One region of the Arthrobacter sp. P1_D12 genome, then DNA from elsewhere that is predicted to be linked to it. Evidence: riboswitches for the same ligand, from Rfam matches in the RefSeq annotation. Region 1 holds a riboswitch; each other region holds the start of a gene.
What was found. A riboswitch is a leader RNA that binds a small molecule or an ion and turns the genes downstream of it on or off. The one in region 1 is predicted to bind cyclic di-AMP.

Region 1 (6,231 bases):
ACGCCGACCCCGACGACGCCGACGACGCCGAGCGGGAACGCTCAACGGGCGAGGCCGACTAGCGGTTGGGAGCGTCCGGGAGCGTGTCTGGGGAGGGCTGGGGCTGATGTCCACGTTCAAATCCCTGCACATCCTGAACTACCGGATCTGGTTCGTCGGCGCCCTTATTTCCAACGTTGGCACCTGGATGCAGCGCACCGCCCAGGACTGGCTGGTGTTCGCCCACCTGACGGCGCACGATGCCGGGGCGGTGGGAATCACGATGGCCCTGCAGCTGGGCCCGCAACTCTTCCTGGCACCCGTGGCCGGACTGGTCGCCGACCGGTTCAACCGCAAGCGGCTCCTGGTGCTGACCCAGTCCGCCATGGCGCTGCTGAGCGCGGGGCTGGGCATCCTGGTGGTCACGGGCGCGGCGCAGCTCTGGCACGTCTACGCCTTCGCCCTGATGCTCGGGGTGGTCTCGGCCCTGGACGCCCCCGTCCGGCAGACCTTCGTCTCGGAACTGGTCCAGGACGACTACCTCCCCAACGCCGTGGCCCTGAACAGCGCGTCTTTCAATGTTGCCCGGATGATCGGTCCGGCCGTCGCCGGCGTGCTCACGGCCGTCGTCGGGCCCGGCTGGGTCTTCCTCATCAATACGCTCACCTTTGTGCCCCTGTTACTGAGCCTGGCGAAAATCCCGTCGTCGTCGCTGCGCCGGCTGCCGCGGGCACCGGCGGGCAGGGGCAGGATCCGGGAGGGGCTGCGCTATGTGAGGTACCGTCCGGATTTGGTCGTGGTGCTGGTGGCGATCTTCATCCTGGGAACCCTGGGGCTGAATTTCGCCCTGTTCATCGCGGCCATGGTGGGGACCGAATTCGGCCTGGACGCGGGGGCCTTCGGCCTGATGAATTCGATCATGGCCATCGGATCCGTCGCCGGGGCCCTGCTGTCCGCCGGGCGCGGCAAGCCACGGCTGCGGGTCATCTTCGGGGCGGCCGCCGCCTTCGGCGTGACCTCGGGCATCGCAGCCATGGCCCCGAACTACTTCTGGTACGGCGTCGCACTTGTGCCCGTGGGGCTGTTCGCAATCACCATGATGACGAGCGCCAACGGATACGTCCAGACCACGACAGAGCCCGTAATGCGGGGCAGGGTGATGGCCCTCTACATGGCGATCTTCATGGGCGGAACTCCCCTTGGTGCGCCGCTCGTCGGCTGGGTGGCAAACACCGCCGGCCCCCGCTGGTCCATGGCGGTCGCGGCAGGCGCCGGCCTGCTGGCAGCCCTGATCGGGCTGGTGTGGATCATCCGCGCGAAGCACCTGCGGCTCCACTTCAACCGCCGCGCCCACGGGCTGCGGTACTTCCGCGTCGAAAGCCGGACCGGCCCGGCCGGTGCCGGCCGGGACGCGCGGCCGGAGGCACAGCAGGGCGGACGGACCTGAAACGACGACGGCGCCGTCACGGCTTAGGTTCCCAGGGGCCGTGACGACGCCGGACGCGGGGCTACTTCTTCAGTTCCGCCACGACGAAATCGATGCACTCGAGCAGTGCCGAGACATCGTCGGGCTCGATCGCCACGAAGGTGGCGATGCGCAGCTGGTTGCGGCCCAGCTTGCGGTACGGCTCGGTGTCGACGACGCCGTTGGCGCGGAGCACCTTGGCGATGGCCGCGGCGTCGATCGATTCGTCGAAGTCGATCGTGGCGATCACGTTCGAGCGGTCCTCGGCCTTGGCCACGAACGGCGTGGCGTATTCGGACGCTTCGGCCCAGCGGTAGATGCGGCCGGCAGAATCCGCGGTCCGGCCGGCGGCGAAGTCCAGGCCGCCGTTGGCGTTGAGCCACTGCACCTGGGCGTCCAGGGTCACCAGGGTGGCCAGCGCGGGGGTGTTGTAGGTCTGGTTCAGCCGGGAATTGTCGATCGCCGTCTGGAGGTCAAGGAAGTCGGGAATCCAGCGGTTGCCGGCCTTGATCCGTGCCGCCCGTTCCAGCGCGGCCGGGGAGAACAGGCCCAGCCACAGGCCGCCGTCGGACGCGAAGTTCTTCTGCGGCGCGAAGTAGTACACGTCCGACTCCGCCACGTCCACGTCCAGCCCGCCCGCGGCCGAGGTCGCGTCCACGAGCACCAGCGACCCCTCGTCGGCGCCGGCCACCCGCTGGACGGGGGCGGCAACGCCGGTTGAGGTCTCGTTCTGCGGCCACGCATAGACGTCGACGCCGGCCTCCGCCCGGGCGGTGGGGCGGGTGCCGGGTTCGGCCTTGATGATGGAGGACTCGGCAAGGAACGGCGCCTTGTTGGTGGCGGAAGCGAACTTCGAGCCGAACTCGCCGAAGGACAGGTGCTGCGCCTTGTTCTCCACGAGCCCGAAGCTGGCAATGTCCCAGAACGCGGTGGATCCGCCGACGCCCAGCACCACTTCATAGCCTTCCGGTGCCCGGAAGAATTCGCTGAGGCCGCTGCGCACCGAGCCGACCAGGTTCTTCACGGGCGCCTGGCGGTGGGAGGTCCCCAGCAGCTTCGACGATGCCGCGGCCAGGGCGTCCATCTGTTCCGGCCGGACTTTGGACGGGCCGGCGCCGAACCGTCCGTCCTTGGGCAGGAGGTTGGCGGGGATCGTGATGCTGGTGTCGCTCACAGTGGCTCCAATTTTCGGCTGGTTCGTAGCGTGGCTGGGAGGTGGCGGGCAGGGATGGCTACCACGGACACCCCTCTTCATTCTGCCTGTCTTATTTTGCCTGACAGCTCCCGGCGATACAGAAAAAGGCCTGTCATAGTCCGGTCATTGAGACGCCGGGGACGGCCGGCCGGCTGGGGCTGGGACAATAGCTTCAGGTCGATCGAAAGATTATCCGGAGTAATTCAAAATAGGCTAGGCTGGCATGCGAACGTACGGCGGTTCCCGCCTGGGCGCATCCTGCATGCAGCCCGCACGCGGTACGGTGGGAATGACGCTAGGACTGCGCTCGAGGAGCTGAGCTGAATGACGGATCTGATCGATACTACGGAGATGTATCTTCGGACCATTCTGGAACTTGAAGAAGAAAACATCGTTGCCCTCCGCGCCCGCATCGCCGAACGGCTCCGCCACTCCGGCCCCACTGTGTCCCAGACCATCGGCCGGATGGAGCGCGACGGGCTGGTGGTTGTTTCCGGCGACAGGCACCTTGAACTGACGGAAACCGGACGGAAACGTGCAATCGGTGTCATGCGCAAGCATCGTCTGGCCGAACGCCTCCTCGCGGACGTGATCGGGCTCGACTGGGCCTACGTCCACGAGGAAGCGTGCCGCTGGGAACATGTCATGAGCGAACGTGTCGAGCGAAGAATCTTCGAGATGCTCAACCACCCGACAGTCTCGCCCTACGGAAACCCTATTCCGGGGCTTGCGGATCTTGGCGGCGTGCCCAATGGCGCCCCCGTGGACAGGCCCGTGAACTTGCTGGAGGCCATGGCCGGCTACGGGGCAACTTCACGGGTTACGGTCAACCGGCTCGCGGAGCCGATCCAGGTGGAGCCGGAGCTTCTGGCCCAGCTCGACGAGGGCGGAATCAGGCCTGGCGCGCTGGTCTCGCTGGAGCGGGTGGGGGAGTACATCTCGGTCCGCGTCCCCGATATCGAAGGTGCCCTGGAGCTGCCGCCCGAGGTTGCCGCGCACGTCTTTGTAACAGTCGCCTGACCAGCCACTACGCGCCGGTCATGGGACGACCCATGAGTTGTCCACAATTGCGGTTACGGATTTATTACCGGGCGGCTTAATCGCCTATAGTTAGTGCCCAGTACCGATACCAAAGCGTTACCTGATCCGAAGCCGAGCCCTGCCAGCGGATCAGTCGCAGAACTACCTCCTGGCAGGGGCGGGGGAACCACTTTCGGCTGCTACTTCGGCAGCCTTGGGGTGAAGTCCGTCAGCGGCAAGCAGCTTCCACCGAAGGATCCCCTGGGGATGCCTCTGTGCTTGGCTGCTTGCAACGGCGGACCGGGTCTTTGATCTCTCTGACCCGAATCCGACAGCTAACTTCGCAGGCCATCCAGAGAGGAACCGTTCTTGACCACCCAGACCGCCAGGGGCCGTCGCCGCGCGACCGGTCCCGCTCCGGAGCCGCGTCCCGTCGTCGCACACACGGCCGAACGCCCGCGGGACGTGCACCGCGATGAACGCCGTCGCCGTCGCAGTCCGTTCCGCCAGGTCACGGACTTTGCCGCGGCCAGCGGAGTCGGGCAGAAGGCCGGGATCGCACTGGCCGCAACTGGTCTGGTTCTGACTGTGACGGTCCCCGTCACGAGCCCGGTGATGGCTTCGAATCCGGGAGAATCCGGCGCGCTCTCGGCTGCCGTGCAGCCGGATGTCACCGCTGCCGCTGCCGCCAAAGTCGACTTCAACCGCACGGCCGTCACCACGAAGGGTGATCCGGACGGGAAACTCAAGCAGCTGCTGAGCGCCCAGTCTGTGGGCACCATCACCCGCGCGGCATCGGCCGGCACCCTGGGTGCGCCGCTCGACCAGCTGGTCACGGCCTCGCCCTTCGGCTACCGCGTCAGCCCCATTACCGGGGGCGCGGGGGAGTTCCACCGCGGCCAGGATTTCGCCGCCCAGTGCGGCACGGCGGTCCACGCGGCCGCCAGCGGCACCGTGACCTTCAACGGCTGGCATCCCTTCGGCGGGGGGAACCGCGTGGTCATCGATCACGGCAACGGACTGGAGACCACGTACAACCACCTGTCCTCGGCCTCGGTCAAGGTCGGCCAGAAGGTTTCCCGCGGTGACGTCGTCGCCATGAGCGGGACCACCGGCGCCTCCACCGGCTGCCACCTCCACTTTGAAGTGATGGTCAACGGCGAAGTCGTTGACCCGCTCGGCTGGCTCTAGAAAGACGATGGGCAGCTCTCAACTTCTTGTGACACGCCGTGATCTGAATGTGACATTGGATCCGGACTGCTGTAGGGTTTGAAGCACGCCAACTTTTCCGAAGTTGGCGCTCTTGAGTGGATTGCCTAGCTCTGCCACCGCTCAAGGTCCGTTCGCATTACATCGTCTGGCAGGGGCGGGGGAACCAATTTTGGCCTTCGAAAGAAGGCCTTGGGGTTAAGTCGCAAAGCTTCCCAGGAAGCAGCGCGGCCGGGTGACTCCCATCCGAATCCGACAGCTCACCTCGTAGGCATTGGGAGAGGCTACTTTCGTGTCTTCACGCCACAATTCTGCGCGCATGCGCACCGGCGAGGCTCTGTCGAGCCCGCTGGAATCCACATCACGTGCCGCCCTTGCCGGCGCCCGGATTGGATCACGTTCCGCAGGCTCAATCTCTACCGAGCCCGGACAGCATGCAGTTTCCGCTTTTGGCGCGTCTTCGCAGTACACCCTTCGCTAAGTAACCCATTTCGGGGCGATCCGGCGTACCCCCAAGATGCCGGAGCGTCCTCAGTCCGTGCCCGAAAGCGCGCGGTCCAAGGATCACGAAAGAGAGAACTTAATGACTACTCGTGCAAACGTTGCACGGCACCGCGCCGAGGTCACCAAGACCAACTCGCTGGCTGTAATTGCTAAGGCTGTCGGCGACAACGCCGGCGGCGTGGGCCGTCAGGCCGCGGTCATCGCCGCAGCTTCCGGTCTGGTCCTGACCAGCGGAATCGCAGCCAACGCTGCTGAAACCAATGTTCAGCGCGAATCCACCTCCGCTTCGGCCCTGGAAGTCCAGTCCGCAGCTCCGGCCACCATCTCGGCCGCTTCCACCATCGCGATCTCCTACGAGAAGCCCGCCGTGACCACCACGCCGGCTCCCGTCGTCGAGGCTCCCAAGCCCGTCGTGAAGGTCCAGGACGCCACGGCCACGGCCACCCGCGCCGGCGGCACCGAGCTGGGCGTCAGCGGCGGCGTCGCTGCCCAGGCCCCCGCGGGCATCGGAAGCGGCGCAGGCGCGACCATCGCCGCTGCTGCCTACGCACAGATCGGCGTGGCGCAGGACTGCACCGCCCTGGCCACCAACGCCCTGGCCGCGGCCGGCATCCACTACCACGGCTGGCCGGCAGGTTACCTGTCCCTGGGCCGCACCGTGAGCGCCGCCGAGGCACGCCCGGGCGACCTCGCCTACTACCAGAACGGCGGCGTGGGCATGGCTCACATCGCGGTCTACGTCGGCAACGGCATGGCAGTGCACGGCGGCTGGAACGGCGGCACCACCGCGCTGTACAGCGTCAACGTCGGCTCCGGCCCGGTCTTCATCCGCGTCGGCGCCTAAGCACGAACCCCAGCA
Region 2 (6,231 bases), on a different contig from region 1:
TTCTTGTTCACAATTGAAGTGTGCAACGTAACAATGTAAACGTGCAAGTAACAATGGACCCCAGGTTCCACATAGTGAGACAGATCGAGGATTTGTAGCGCAAGTCACAATTCTGTAGCGGCAATAAAATAACAAGTGTTTTACTGACCGGAAGGTCAGCAGGTACCCTTTCTCGAATATTATTCGGTCCACGGCGGCTACATCAGGCAAATCGTTCACAGCACGGCAAGTTGGGCCAAACCGCGCCTGCGCACCGCTGCCTGCGAGGCGGTCCACGGAGTGGGCAGCCGGAATCGCCGCCGGCCAGGCACGGTGGCGATGCCGGCCGCGGCGGCTCAGTTCAACTGGCCGGTGGCCGTCGCCGCGACCAGCATGACGGAGGCCGCCGTGTAGCCGGAACCGTCCTTGGCCGCCACGATCCGCACCGTCCCGCCAGCGACAATGTCCGCGACGCTCAGCTGCGTGCCCGTGCCGCCGGCCTGCTGGCGCCGCTGTTGCAGATTACTCACCACCACGTCGCTGCCCAGCGCATAGCTGCGCGTGAAACCGTCGCTGCTCTTGACCGTCACGGAGGACGAGCTGACCTCGCTCACTGTGCCCAACTGCTCGGCCATCGTGGTGTACGCGCTTCCTTGCAGCACCACGTATTCGGCGTGCACTGCCGCGGAAAGCCCGCTGCCCATGCCACCGGCAGCGAAGTCGCCGGGACCGCCCGGCCCCGGCATGCCGCCGCCCGCGAAACCACCTTGCGCGGAACCGTCTTGCGCTGAACCGGGCACGCCCGGGGCGACACCCTGGCCGCCGGGTCCGCCGGCTGCCGCCCCGCCGGGCGCACCGGTGGCTGCCGTTGCGCTTGAGGTGAGGGCATAGACGCCGGCCCCGGCGCCGACGGCCAGGACTGCGGCGGCCCCGGCGACGGCGAGCCCCCGCTTGAGGGTCCAGGGCTTCGCCGCCGAGGCCGTCTTGGCGGAAGTTCCCGGCGCGCCCCAGCCTGTGGCTGCGGCGGGGACAGGTTCCTGCCGGGGCATGCCCCAGGCAGGTTCCGAGGCCGGAACCTTCCAAACCGGAGGCGCGCCCCAGCCGCCGGCAGCGCCTGCTTCAGGCCGCCCGCCGTCGGCGTGCCCGGCGCCGGCGTGTCCGGTGTGGTCTGTTCCGCCGTCGGTGTGTCCGGCGCTGTACTGCCAGGCAGTACGGGGTGTGGCTACGGGCGCGGGCGCCATTGGCGCGCCGGTGGTGGGCGTGGGGGCGGGTACAGGGGCTGACTCGGGGGCTGGTCCGGAACCGGCTCCGGGATGCTGACCGCTCATGGTGTTTCTCCTTTAGGGTGCGGACCGGTGTTCACCCCAGCGTGGTGAGCGATCCTGTGCTTGGGCTGTGCGGGCCGACAGCCCGGCCTGTGACGTTGGCGCCGGACGGGAAAGGGGTTTGAACATGGCCGGTGCGGCCAACAAGGTCCCGCAACGGCATCCAGCTCGCTAGGCTGGGATTCACAGGTGCCGCACAGGGTCCCCAAAGCCCCGCCTAACCGGCAGATCGGAGAGTTGTCCCCATGGCCACTTCGCACTCCATGACCAACAACCTTCCCCAGCTCACGCATCCGGACGGCTCCCCCATCCGCGCCCTCGTGGTGGATGACGAGCCCAGCCTCTCCGAGCTCATGAGCATGGGACTGCGGATGGCCGGCTGGTCCGTGGCCGTGGCCGAGGACGGGCCTGGAGCCGTCCGGCTGGCCAAGGATTTCCGCCCCGACGTGCTGGTGCTAGACGTGATGTTGCCCGGGTTCGACGGCGTCGAACTGCTGAACAGGATCCGCGCGTTCGCGCCGGAGGTGCCGGCGCTGTTCCTCACCGCCAAGGATGCCGTCCAGGACCGCATCACCGGACTGGCGGCCGGCGGCGATGACTACGTCACCAAGCCGTTCAGCATGGAAGAGGTGCTGCTGCGCCTGCACCGGCTGGTCCAGCGCTCCGGAGTGGCCGCCATGGACACCGCCGAACTCGTGGTGGGAGACCTCGTGCTCAACGTCGACACCCGCGAAGTCACCCGGGCCGGTGAGGAAATGCACCTGACCGCCACGCAGTTCGAGCTGCTGCGCTACCTCATGGAAAACCCGAAACGGGTCATCAGCAAGGCCCAGATCCTGGACCGTGTCTGGGACTACGACTTCGGCGGGCAGGCGAACATCGTGGAACTGTACATTTCCTACCTCCGCAAGAAGGTCGACGCCAACCACGCTCCCATGATCCACACGGTGCGCGGAGCCGGGTACGTCCTGAAACCGGCGGACTGATCCGTGCCCTCACTTTCCGGCATGACCCGCGTCCCCGGACGCGACTGGCGCAACCCGTCCACGTGGCATTTGCGCACCCGGCTGGTCCTGGTAGCCATGGCGCTGCTCGTGGCCATCTGCGGCGCTGTGGGCTTGTTCAGCTACGCCTCCATGGACCTCTTCCTCACCCGGCAACTCGACACCCAGCTGGACCAGGCCTCGCACCGTTCGAGCGAATTCGGCCGGCCCTCCTCGGACGATTCGGGCAGGCGTCCCGACCCCCTCGAAGCCCGGGGACAGGGCGTCGGGACGCTGAACGCACGGATAGTGGACGGCGAAGTCAGCAGGGCCGGATTCCTGGCCGGGGACGGCGCGGTCAAGAGCCTCTCCCCCGCCGACAACAACGTTCTCCTGGCCCTCACCCCGAGCGGCGTGTCCGTGGACCGCAACCTTTCGGCCGGCGCCTACCGGCTCACAGCCGCGCGCACACCGTACGGCGACGTGATCGTGACCGGACTCCCGCTGGCAGAAAAACAAAACACCCTGGCCTCCCTGGTCTGGACCATGGTGGTGGTGTCCGCAGGGGGACTCGTGCTGATCGGGCTCGCCGGCACAGCCCTGATCCGGCGGACCATGAAGCCGCTGGAACAGCTCTCCGAGGTCGCCACCAAGGTCTCCCGTCTCCCGCTGGACGCCGGCGAGGTGGCGCTCGGGGTCCGCGTCCCGACGTCGGCGGCCCATCCCGGAACGGAAGTGGGCAGCGTGGGCTACGCGCTGAACAAGATGCTGGACAACGTCTCCAACGCTCTCGAGGCGCGGCAGGAGAGCGAGATGAAGGTCCGGCAGTTCGTCGCCGACGCCTCGCACGAACTCCGCACCCCGCTGACGGCCATCCGCGGCTACACAGAGCTGATGCGGATGACCGAGCATTTCACCCCCGACGGCGAGAGGTCCCTCGCCCGTGTGCAAAGCCAGTCCGAGCGGATGACCACGCTCGTGGAGGACCTGCTGCTGCTGGCGCGCCTGGACGAGGGGCAGCCGCTCAAGATCTCCGACGTCGACCTCACCCAACTGGCCATCGAGACGGTCAGCGATGAGAAAGTCATGGCCCCGGACCGCATCTGGCAGCTGGAACTTCCGGACGAGCCCGTGGTGGTGCGCGGTGATGCGACCCAGCTTCACCAGGTCCTCGCCAACCTGCTATCCAATGCGCGCAAGCACACTGAACCCGGGACCAAGGTGGTCACGGGCGTTATGCGCTCGGCTGACGGCAGTGCCGTGGTCACCGTGACAGACAACGGCAGCGGCATCGCCCCGGAATTTATCGGCCGGGTCTTCGCCCGCTTCGCCCGGGCCGACGCCTCGCGCACCAATCCGGCGTCGAATCCCGCAGCCGTCCCCGCCGATTCTGCCGTCGCGACGGCGAGGGTAGGGTCCGGGGCCCCCGCACGCTCGTCCTCCGGCGCCGTTTCCGGCAGCCGCGGAGGTCACGGCACGGCGACCGCCGCGCCGACGTCCGAGGGCACCAGCGGGTTGGGCCTGTCCATCGTCCAGTCGATCGTGGAGGCCCACGGAGGAACAGTCGAGGTCACGTCCCGGCCGGGCCGCACGGAGTTCGCCGTGCGGCTGCCCGCCGCGCCGCCGCCGGCTTAACCGGAACGGCCGCCGTCGGCGCAAACGGCCCGGACCGGCCGGCCCGCGAACCCGGCGCAACCCGACACCCCGGCACTGTGACTCCTGTTACCAAAATGTGACTTAAGCGGCCAGGTCCTGTAGCGTCGTTAGCGTGCGCCGCCATCGGTGCCGCATATCCGGACGGACGCCAAACTCTGCCGCTTCCCGGATTCCGCTGGACCAGGCAGAGGCGGGGGACCCAGAGTTCCCGGGCATTCTGCTTTCATGCGCCCTCGGGGTGAAGCCGACACGTGATGTTCCGTGCYGCCGGATGACCTCATCCGAACCCGACAGCTAACTCCGCCGGCGTTGAGAGGCCACCATGACTGAATTCCAGGTACAAACACGCCCTGACGGCGGTTCGCATTCCCGCTCAGTTGGCGCAGCCAAGTCGCGCCACCGCGCCGAACCGGTCAAGCAGGCATCCGCCCTGTCGCGGTTCGCCGCCGGGCTCGGTGTAACCGGCCGCCGTGCCGCCGTCGTCACCGCCGCGTGCGCACTGCTACTGGGTGGCGGTGCCGCCAGCCAAGCGGCAGAGCCCGGCGCCCACACGGCGAATGTTGCGAGCCAGACGGCCACGATCGCCGACCCGCTGGCCAAGCTCAACTTCGAGCGGGTCCAGGTGGCTGGCCCGGGCGCTCCAGCGGAAAAGAACGTGGCTCCCCAGATCTCGGAGGTTAAGGCAGCCGAAGCGCTGATCCACGCCCCCGCTGCTGCCGCGCCGGCAGCCTCGGCAGCACCTGCTCCGGCCCCCGCGGCAGCCCCCGCACCTGCTCGGGTTCCCGCGGCAGCTCCCGCTCCGGCACCCGCTCCGGCACCGGCAGCCGCTCCGGCCCCCGCACCGGTCGCAATCGACGACCCCGCCGGCGCGCAGGCCTACGCCGCGTCCCAGCTGGGCCGCTATGGCTGGGCACCTGGCCAGATGCAGTGCCTGCACAAGCTGTGGACCAAGGAGTCCGACTGGAAGACCACCGCCACGAACGCCAGCAGCGGCGCCTACGGCGTGGTCCAGTCCCTGCCCGCCTCGAAGATGGCGAGCGCCGGCGCCGATTACATGACTAACTACCGGACCCAGATCAACTGGGGCCTGAACTACGTCAAGTCGCGCTACGGTTCCCCCTGCGGTGCCCTGAACTTCCACTACGCGGGGGCCTCCTTGCGTCTCCACTGCGGGACCGGCCCGGCGGGCCAGAATTCCACAGTCCCCGCACAGCTTGACCCTAAAGCCCTCATATGGGCCGCCGGGAAAGTTGAGCCATGACATTCACAGACCAGGCCACAGGAACCCTGCCCCGCTCCACGGCGACGCCGGCTGGCCCGGCGACCCCCGAGGCACCCTCGGGGCTTGCGCTGGCCGACGCACCGGTCCCGGGCCCGATCGCCGGGGCGCTGACCGGCACCGGCGGCCGGCGCACGGCCATTGATACGCGCGCCAGCACGCCCCTGCTGGACGTCACCATCCCGGTCTTCAACGAGGAACGGGACCTCGAGGCCTGCCTGCGCCGGCTCCACGCGTACCTGCTCGGCGCCTTCCCGCATTCCTTCCGGATCACCGTGGCGGACAACGCCAGCACCGATGGAACGCTCAAGGCCGCGGAACGGGTAGCCCGCGAGCTGCGCGAAGTGACGGTGGTCCATATGGCGGAAAAGGGCCGCGGAAACGCACTTCGCAGGGTGTGGCTGGCCTCGCCGTCGCCGGTCCTGGCGTACATGGATGTGGATCTTTCCACTGATCTGGCGGCCCTCGGCCCGCTCCTAGCCCCGCTCATTTCCGGGCACTCCGACCTGGCGATCGGGACGCGGCTGACCCGCAACTCCCGCGTGGTCCGCGGACCCAAACGGGAATTCATCTCGCGCAGCTACAACTTACTGCTCCAGGCCCTCATGGGCGCCCAATTCAGTGACGCGCAGTGCGGCTTCAAGGCGATCCGGGCGGACGTGGCCCGGCAGCTGCTTCCCCACACGCTGGACAACGCCTGGTTCTTCGACACCGAGCTGCTGGTCCTGGCAGAAAAGTGCGGCCTGCGCGTCCACGAAGTCCCGGTGGACTGGACCGACGACCCGGATTCCAGCGTGGACATCGTCCAGACGGCCCTCGCGGACTTGCGCGGCATGGCACGGTTGAGCCGGGACCTGGTCTCGGGCCGGATCCCGGTTCCCGACCTGCGCGCGGCCCTGGCCCGTGGACCGCTGCCGGCCGCCTCGCGGGCCCAGGAACAAAGCCCCGGCGGAAGCCTCTTCGGACAGCTCGTCCGCTTCGGCAGCATCGGGGTGGCCTCCACCCTGGC
Region 3 (6,231 bases), on a different contig from region 1:
ACAGTGCGCCCAGGCTCAGCGCAATCGCTACTTTGTTCAGCTGTGGTGCCGTGGAGCGTGCCTTCGGCCGTGCATCTTTGAACGTTGATTTATTGAACAGCGGTGTTTTCTTGAACAACGGACCCCTCCGGGCTTTCGTGGCTGGCACGCACAACCGACGCTGCCAGGGCTGCGGATAATGCGGGAAGTTTCATCCGGCCCCTGCCGCAAGGCATGGGCGAGCAGACGCCGAACGGCGCAACGGGGCCCTGCAAAGGGGCGGTCCGGGGCCCTGCATTCGGGCCGGGCCTCGCGGCCAGCGGCCAACGTTACCGGACCGTTACCTCAGCCCGCAAACCTCCCGGATGCGTGACGTTCCGCACGCCGCCTCCGCCCGGGGTGCCGCGCTACGCGCAGCTGGGCTGATATGCCGGGTTGCCCGGGCGGCCGGCCGGCTGACCAAGAGCGTCGGACACGAGACGCTGGGTGACGGGGTCGTTGGGCGCCTGGTCATGGTCAATCACGTCTGCCGGGCACTTGTCCTGGATGGTGATATTGGTGACCTGCTGGGCCGGCCCGGCGAGGAACTGGCTGGGGTAGGGCGTCACCACCTCGTCGTGCGTCGTGGAGATCACCGTGTAGGCCGGACCAGGAACCGTGTCGCCAATGGAGTTGAGCTCGGTGAGGAACGGAGAACCTGCCTGCTGGTCGGCGCAGGCCTGGCAATTCGACCCTCCCACTGAGGTGGCCGGCGGAACGGCGTCCGGTGTCGGCGTGATGAGCCCGCGGGTTCCGTGGTTGGACGGGGCGATGCCCACAAGGTGGTTCACCTTGTCCGCGCCTCCAATGAATCCGAGGTAGTAGCGCGGCATCATGCCGCCCTGGCTGTGGCCCACGAGATCAACTTTCCTGGCACCCGTCGAGGCCAGTACCTTCTCGACAAACGGGGCGAGTTGACGGGCTGACTCTGCCACCGGGCCCGTGGCGTCGACGCCGTTGGTCGCACCGTAGTTCAGCGCGAAAACGCAGTAGCCCTGGCTCTTTAGCGCCGGCGACATCGTCGCCCAGTTCTTCGCCATGTTTTCGAAGGTTCCCGGCACCAGGACCACCGGGTAGGGGTGGGCTGCCGAGGGCTTGCAGGACCAGTCATTCGCGCCGGGCGGCGAAACGTCAATGGTGTCGGCCTGGGCCGCCGGCACACCCATCAGGGATGCGCCAAGCAGCGCGAAGGTCGCAGCTGCCAGGGTTGCGAGTGCTGCGGGCGTTTTCGGGTATGGCACGGATTACCTCTTCGGTTGGACGCGTCATCTGTGACGGTCTGTGGGAATGGAAGTGAGGTAGGGGATCAGCCCCCGCTGTGATCCGACTCACGTCTCTCAATTCACGCTAGGGAAGGTGCTCCGCGGATCGCTGCGACATGCACGTTTGTGCATGCATTTTTCGACGGCAGTGGTGCCAGTGGGGGTTGCGTGGGGAGACTGCTGCACAGTTGTGCAGGTACGGGGATGCCGCCCGCCGTCGCCTCCGGTCCCCTCACTCTCCGGCCACCTCACTCTCCGGGCGGAAAATCGTAGGAGGCCTGGATCGTCGTCGGCGCGCTGCCGTAGGACAGGACGATCTCGTCGTGCGCCTTGAACGGGAGGTCCCGGATCCCGGCGTCGAACTTCCGGCCGTTTACGTAAACGGTCCAGCCATCCAGCGAACCCCCACCGGTGCCGGGGGCGCCGTTGCCACCGAGGACGCCCCACTCCGTCAGGAGCTGCCCGAGGGTGAAGGCCTGACCGGCGGTGGGGGACTCGATGTGGACCACGCCCGTGGTGTCGTGGGTGTGCAGTGCTGAGATGCCGTTGGCCTTGTGGTCAGCTCCGGCGGTGATGCCGATATTGGCCGCCACCGCGATGGGCTTGCCGTCCTTCAGCACGTCCAGATGTGCGTGATAGTGGTCCACGTTGCCCTCCGCCGTCAGCACCGTGAGGCCGGCCTGGGCGATCCGGCCGGGCGCCCCCGTGATGTCTAAAGCGAAATCAGGAGCCGGCGCCGCGGATGCCGCAGGTGACTCAGGCGACGGTGCGGTAGATGGCGCAGGGGCAGCGCACCCTGCCACCCCCAGCGTCATGACGGAAAGTGCGATGGCGAGTGTCAGCTTGGTGTGCATGGTTGTGTAAACCGCTTTCGATCGGAGGCTTGCCAGTTCAGTCTAGGCAGATGGTCCGGGCCCACCGCCCAGGACGGCTTGGCACCGCGTTTCCGCCGCGAGCCGCGAGGGGAAAGAATGGACGGGTGAGTGATGCCGGCGAATTCATCGACCTCTCGCTGCAGCGCGAAGCTTCCTGGCGCCGCGCTGAGCAGCTTCAGGCGCGGCTGGAAACGGAGCCGGCGGGCAGCGGCCTCCGGTTCTACGGCACGTCCGTGGGCGCCGTGCGCGGCACGGTCCGGGATGCCGGCCGCCGCTATCCCGGGTTGTCCCGCGATGAGGTCACTTTGCTGAGTTCCGAACTGTGGGGCTCCGGGCCCGGAGGCTCCGGCCGGGGGCCTGCGCCGGTTTTCGAGCGCCGGCTGGCCGCCGTGGTCCTGCTCCAGGCCAACGTGAAGCTGCTGACCAACTCCGACCTCACCCGGCTGGAGGGCTTCATCCGGCAGGCGCGGGTGCGGGACCTTGTGGATCCGCTCGCCGTCGACGTCGTCGGACCTCTGGTGGACGGACTCGATGTTCTGGCCAGGGTGCGGGCCGACAGCGTGCTGGACCGGTGGGTGCGCGAGCCCGATGCCTGGCTGCGCCGGGCCGCGCTTCTCTCGCCGTTGCTGGCGCTGCGCGCGGGCGCGGGGGACTGGGACAGGTTCGTCCGGCACGCCAACGCGGTGCTCGGCGAGCCGGGCGGGACGTTCGACGCCGACGGCACAGCGGTCCGGGATGCCGTCTCCCGGGTCCTGGCAGAGATGGCAAAGCGGAGGCCGGAGCTGCAATTCACATCCGTTGGATAATAACCCTCCGAACCTTCGCCGCCGGCCCGGCTTTGGTCCAGGCATGTAGACATTCGGACTGTCAGGCCGTCGGACCCCCCGGATCGCCCTGCCCGACGGCGCTGCCGGAATTTCCGGACTTGCCGCCGGCATTTGCCGGGACCGCGAAAGTCCTCGCCGCCCGTGACCCGGCGACGGCGCTCGCGGCTATGGTGACAAGCGCTCCCACCAGCAGGGCCGCGGCCTCGCCTGGGAGCAGGACCTGAAGCTGCGTGCCGATGCTCGCCGCAGCCACCGGTACGCCAAGCTGGGCCGCCGACAACACCCCCAGCGACAGCGGGAGTCCCAGGAAAGCCAGGTCGGCGTGCGCCAGCAGGGCCCCGGCCCCCAGCAACAGGCCGAGGGCCATCATGTCCGGGTGCCCGGCCAGGTCCTTTAGCGTCAGCGATGCACCCAGCCACACGAAGAAGAGCGGACCCAGGAAGCCGTCGCTGAGCGCGAACAGTTGCCGGGCCAGCCGCCGCGGTTCGCCGACCGCAGCCATCACCAGGCCGAAAGAAAAGCCTGCCATCATCACAGACACATTGCTCCACGTCGCGACACCGGCCAGGGTGAAGAGCACGGCCAGCTGGATCCGTAGCTCCAGGGCAAACTTGCGGCTTTCCGAGAGCCGGTGCACGCGCCGACGGATTCCCTGGCGCTCCAGCCAGCGCAAGCCGACAAAGAGCACTACCGCGCACCCGGTCACCACGAGGACACCCAGCGCCGCCTGGACTGCGTGGGGCGGATCCACCAGGAGCGGCAACGCCACAATGCAGGCCGTGTCGGCAATTGCCACCTGCGCTGTCATAGCGACGACATCTGGCCCGCCGAGGCGCAGGGAATCGACGATTGGAAGCACCAGGGCGGCCGACGAGGACGCCAGCAGCACGACGTAGAGGGGAGCATGTCCAGTCCCGAACAGCAGACCGATGCCGGTTCCGACCACCACCGCTGCCGCTGCGGCCACCATCGCCCGGCGGGAGCCTTTGCCGAGGGCGCCACGGATGTGCGGATCCCGCACGGGAACGTGGGTGCCTGCCACGAACATCATCAGCGCAAACCCGATATTGGCCAGCAGGGTGAACGTCGGGTCCGCGGGGTCCACCAGGGCCAGGCCTGAGCGCCCGATCGCGATGCCGGCCAGCAGCTCACCCAGCATGACAGGCAAGTGCCAGCGCGCCGGCAGGGCCAGCAGGGGGCCGGCCAGGGCGATGACGGCGATCAGCGCCAGGGACAGGAAGGTCATGGTTCTCGGCGGCCGGCCGGCGCCGGGCCTGACCGCCGTTCCACCACCGCGTAGGCCTTGCCGTCCAGGAAGGCCCAGTCGTTGACAACCATGTACCCGAGCGCGTCCACCCGGTCATTGAGGATGTGCTCGTCGAAACCCCCGTCACGCGGTTCCGCGTCCCAGGTGCTCACGTGGACGTCCCCGCCGTCGAGGATCAGCAGCTCGGTGTTGACGTCGAAATCCTCTTGGGGCTGAGTGCTCAACTGGCAGATGGCGACACACTGGCTGTTCATTTTCGGGCCTCCGCTTCCGGTGGTGCTGATGGCATCATCCTATGTTCGGAAACGGCGCCGCCCTATGGGCAAATTGCGGCCCGGCATCATGGCTCCGTTACCTGAATGTGACTTTCGGGTGCGGTTCGCGCTACGGTTGATGAGTGCCTGTTGTCTCCGATACGGGCGCTCCCCAGCCGATTGCCTAACTCTGCCGCGGCCCGGGGGTAACTCGCATCAACGTCCGGCAGAGACGGGGAAACCACTTTTGACCTGCTGATATGCAGGTCTTGGGGTGAAGCCGCACAGTGCCCGCAAACGACGGGCCCGGGAGTGCGGCCGGGTGCCTCCCATCCGAATCCGACAGCTCACCTCGCAGGCATTGGGAGAGGCTTCATTTTTCATGACTTCAGTCAATACTTTTGCGCGCCATGCCGCCGTCCTCGCCGCCGCATCCGGCCTGGTCCTGACCAGCGGAATGGCCGCCAACGCCGCCACCGCCCCGGTGCAGCGTGACTCTGCTCCGGCGTCGAACGTCGACGTCACCGGACAGGTCAGTGCCCCCGTCAGTGCCGATTCAAGCGTCAAGATCAGCTTCGAGCGCCCCGCAGTGGATTCTGTTGCCGCGCCGGTCATCGAACGGCCCGTCGCGCCGGCTCCGGCTCCCGCTGCAGCCCCGGCGGCGGCGCCCAAGGCTCCGGCCAAGCCCGTCATCCAGGTGCAGGCCGCTCCGGCAGCAGCTCCGGCAGCAGCGCCGGCCGCGGCGCCCGCGGGCGGACGCAACGCCATCATGCTCTCGGCCGCCTACAGCCAGGTGGGCATCACCCAGGACTGCACTGCCATGGTGGAAAAGGCCCTTGGCGCCGCGGGTAAGCCCGTTGGCGACATCGGTCCCCGCGCGTTCCTTGGCCTTGGAACCGTTGTAGCGACGCCGCAGCCCGGTGACATGGTGGTCCAGTCCGGCCACGTCGGCATCTACGCCGGCAACGGCCAGGTGGTCAGTGGCGGCATGAACGGCAAGAACCAGACCATGGTCCACCCGCTGTCCTGGCTCACCGCGACCGGCGGCGTGACGTTCGTCCGCGCCTAAGCCGCACGGCCCCGACCCGGGGCCAGACAGTCCGGAAAGACCGGCGGTCGAGTTCCCTTGGGGGCAACTCGACCGCCGGTCTTTCCTGTCTCCGCATTCGGGGGTCCGGGATCCCGATGGCATAGCTTTCCCCGGCGCAGGGTCCTCAGGGATTCCCGCTGCCCATGAGCGGAAGCGTCAACTTCATGACGGTTCCTTCGCCGCCCGTCGCGGCCACCTCGACGGTGCCCCCGGCCGCGACGGCAATCTCCCGGACCAGGGCCAGGCCGATGCCAAAGCTCCGCTGTCCCTGTGAGGTGCCGGTGCCGGCGGTCCGCACGAACCGGTCAAAGATCCGGGCCTGATCGACGCCGGTGATTCCGGTCCCGGAGTCCGCCACCGTGATCACGGCGCGCTTCTGCTCGATTGAGGTCGTGATGGACACGCGGCCGCCCGGAGGCGTGTGGGCCAGCGCGTTGTCCGCCAGGGCCAGCACGGCACGCCGCAGCGCACTCTTCTCGATCCGGGCCAGCGGCCGGGCAGCGGCATGGAATTCCAGGCGCACCTGCCGCTGCTCTGCCACCTGCTGGAGGCTGCCGGCGACGCTGGCGGCAGCGTCGGCGAGGTCGGCAGGGGGCGCGGAGCGGTCCGGGGCCTCCGCGGTTGCCGCGAGGAGCAGT

Region 2: it holds a riboswitch for cyclic di-AMP, as region 1 does, so the genes downstream of both, AC1DZV_RS10830 (aggregation-promoting factor C-terminal-like domain-containing protein) here and AC1DZV_RS13995 (M23 family metallopeptidase) in region 1, are expected to answer to the same signal.
Region 3: it holds a riboswitch for cyclic di-AMP, as region 1 does, so the genes downstream of both, AC1DZV_RS07770 (hypothetical protein) here and AC1DZV_RS13995 (M23 family metallopeptidase) in region 1, are expected to answer to the same signal.

What each region holds. Positions count from the first base shown of each region.
Region 1 covers NZ_JBFUAR010000017.1:44,961-51,191, reverse strand. Annotated here, with positions in the region: gene AC1DZV_RS14015 (DUF3027 domain-containing protein) at 1-62, shown strand, start outside; gene AC1DZV_RS14010 (MFS transporter) at 107-1,426, shown strand; gene serC (phosphoserine transaminase) at 1,488-2,618, opposite strand; gene AC1DZV_RS14000 (iron-dependent transcriptional repressor DtxR) at 2,964-3,659, shown strand; cyclic di-AMP (ydaO/yuaA leader) riboswitch at 3,810-4,024, shown strand; gene AC1DZV_RS13995 (M23 family metallopeptidase) at 4,029-4,850, shown strand; cyclic di-AMP (ydaO/yuaA leader) riboswitch at 4,987-5,156, shown strand; gene AC1DZV_RS13990 (NlpC/P60 family protein) at 5,452-6,216, shown strand.
Region 2 covers NZ_JBFUAR010000012.1:152,989-159,219, reverse strand. Annotated here, with positions in the region: gene AC1DZV_RS10845 (hypothetical protein) at 336-1,307, opposite strand; gene AC1DZV_RS10840 (response regulator transcription factor) at 1,550-2,290, shown strand; gene AC1DZV_RS10835 (sensor histidine kinase) at 2,312-3,922, shown strand; cyclic di-AMP (ydaO/yuaA leader) riboswitch at 4,107-4,266, shown strand; gene AC1DZV_RS10830 (aggregation-promoting factor C-terminal-like domain-containing protein) at 4,266-5,204, shown strand; gene AC1DZV_RS10825 (bifunctional glycosyltransferase family 2/GtrA family protein) at 5,201-6,231, shown strand, end outside.
Region 3 covers NZ_JBFUAR010000008.1:55,505-61,735, reverse strand. Annotated here, with positions in the region: gene AC1DZV_RS07800 (glycoside hydrolase family 16 protein) at 1-118, opposite strand, end outside; gene AC1DZV_RS07795 (esterase/lipase family protein) at 387-1,184, opposite strand; gene AC1DZV_RS07790 (hypothetical protein) at 1,529-2,134, opposite strand; gene AC1DZV_RS07785 (DNA alkylation repair protein) at 2,260-2,961, shown strand; gene AC1DZV_RS07780 (cation:proton antiporter) at 3,023-4,228, opposite strand; gene AC1DZV_RS07775 (hypothetical protein) at 4,225-4,503, opposite strand; cyclic di-AMP (ydaO/yuaA leader) riboswitch at 4,675-4,878, shown strand; gene AC1DZV_RS07770 (hypothetical protein) at 4,886-5,572, shown strand; gene AC1DZV_RS07765 (sensor histidine kinase) at 5,718-6,231, opposite strand, start outside.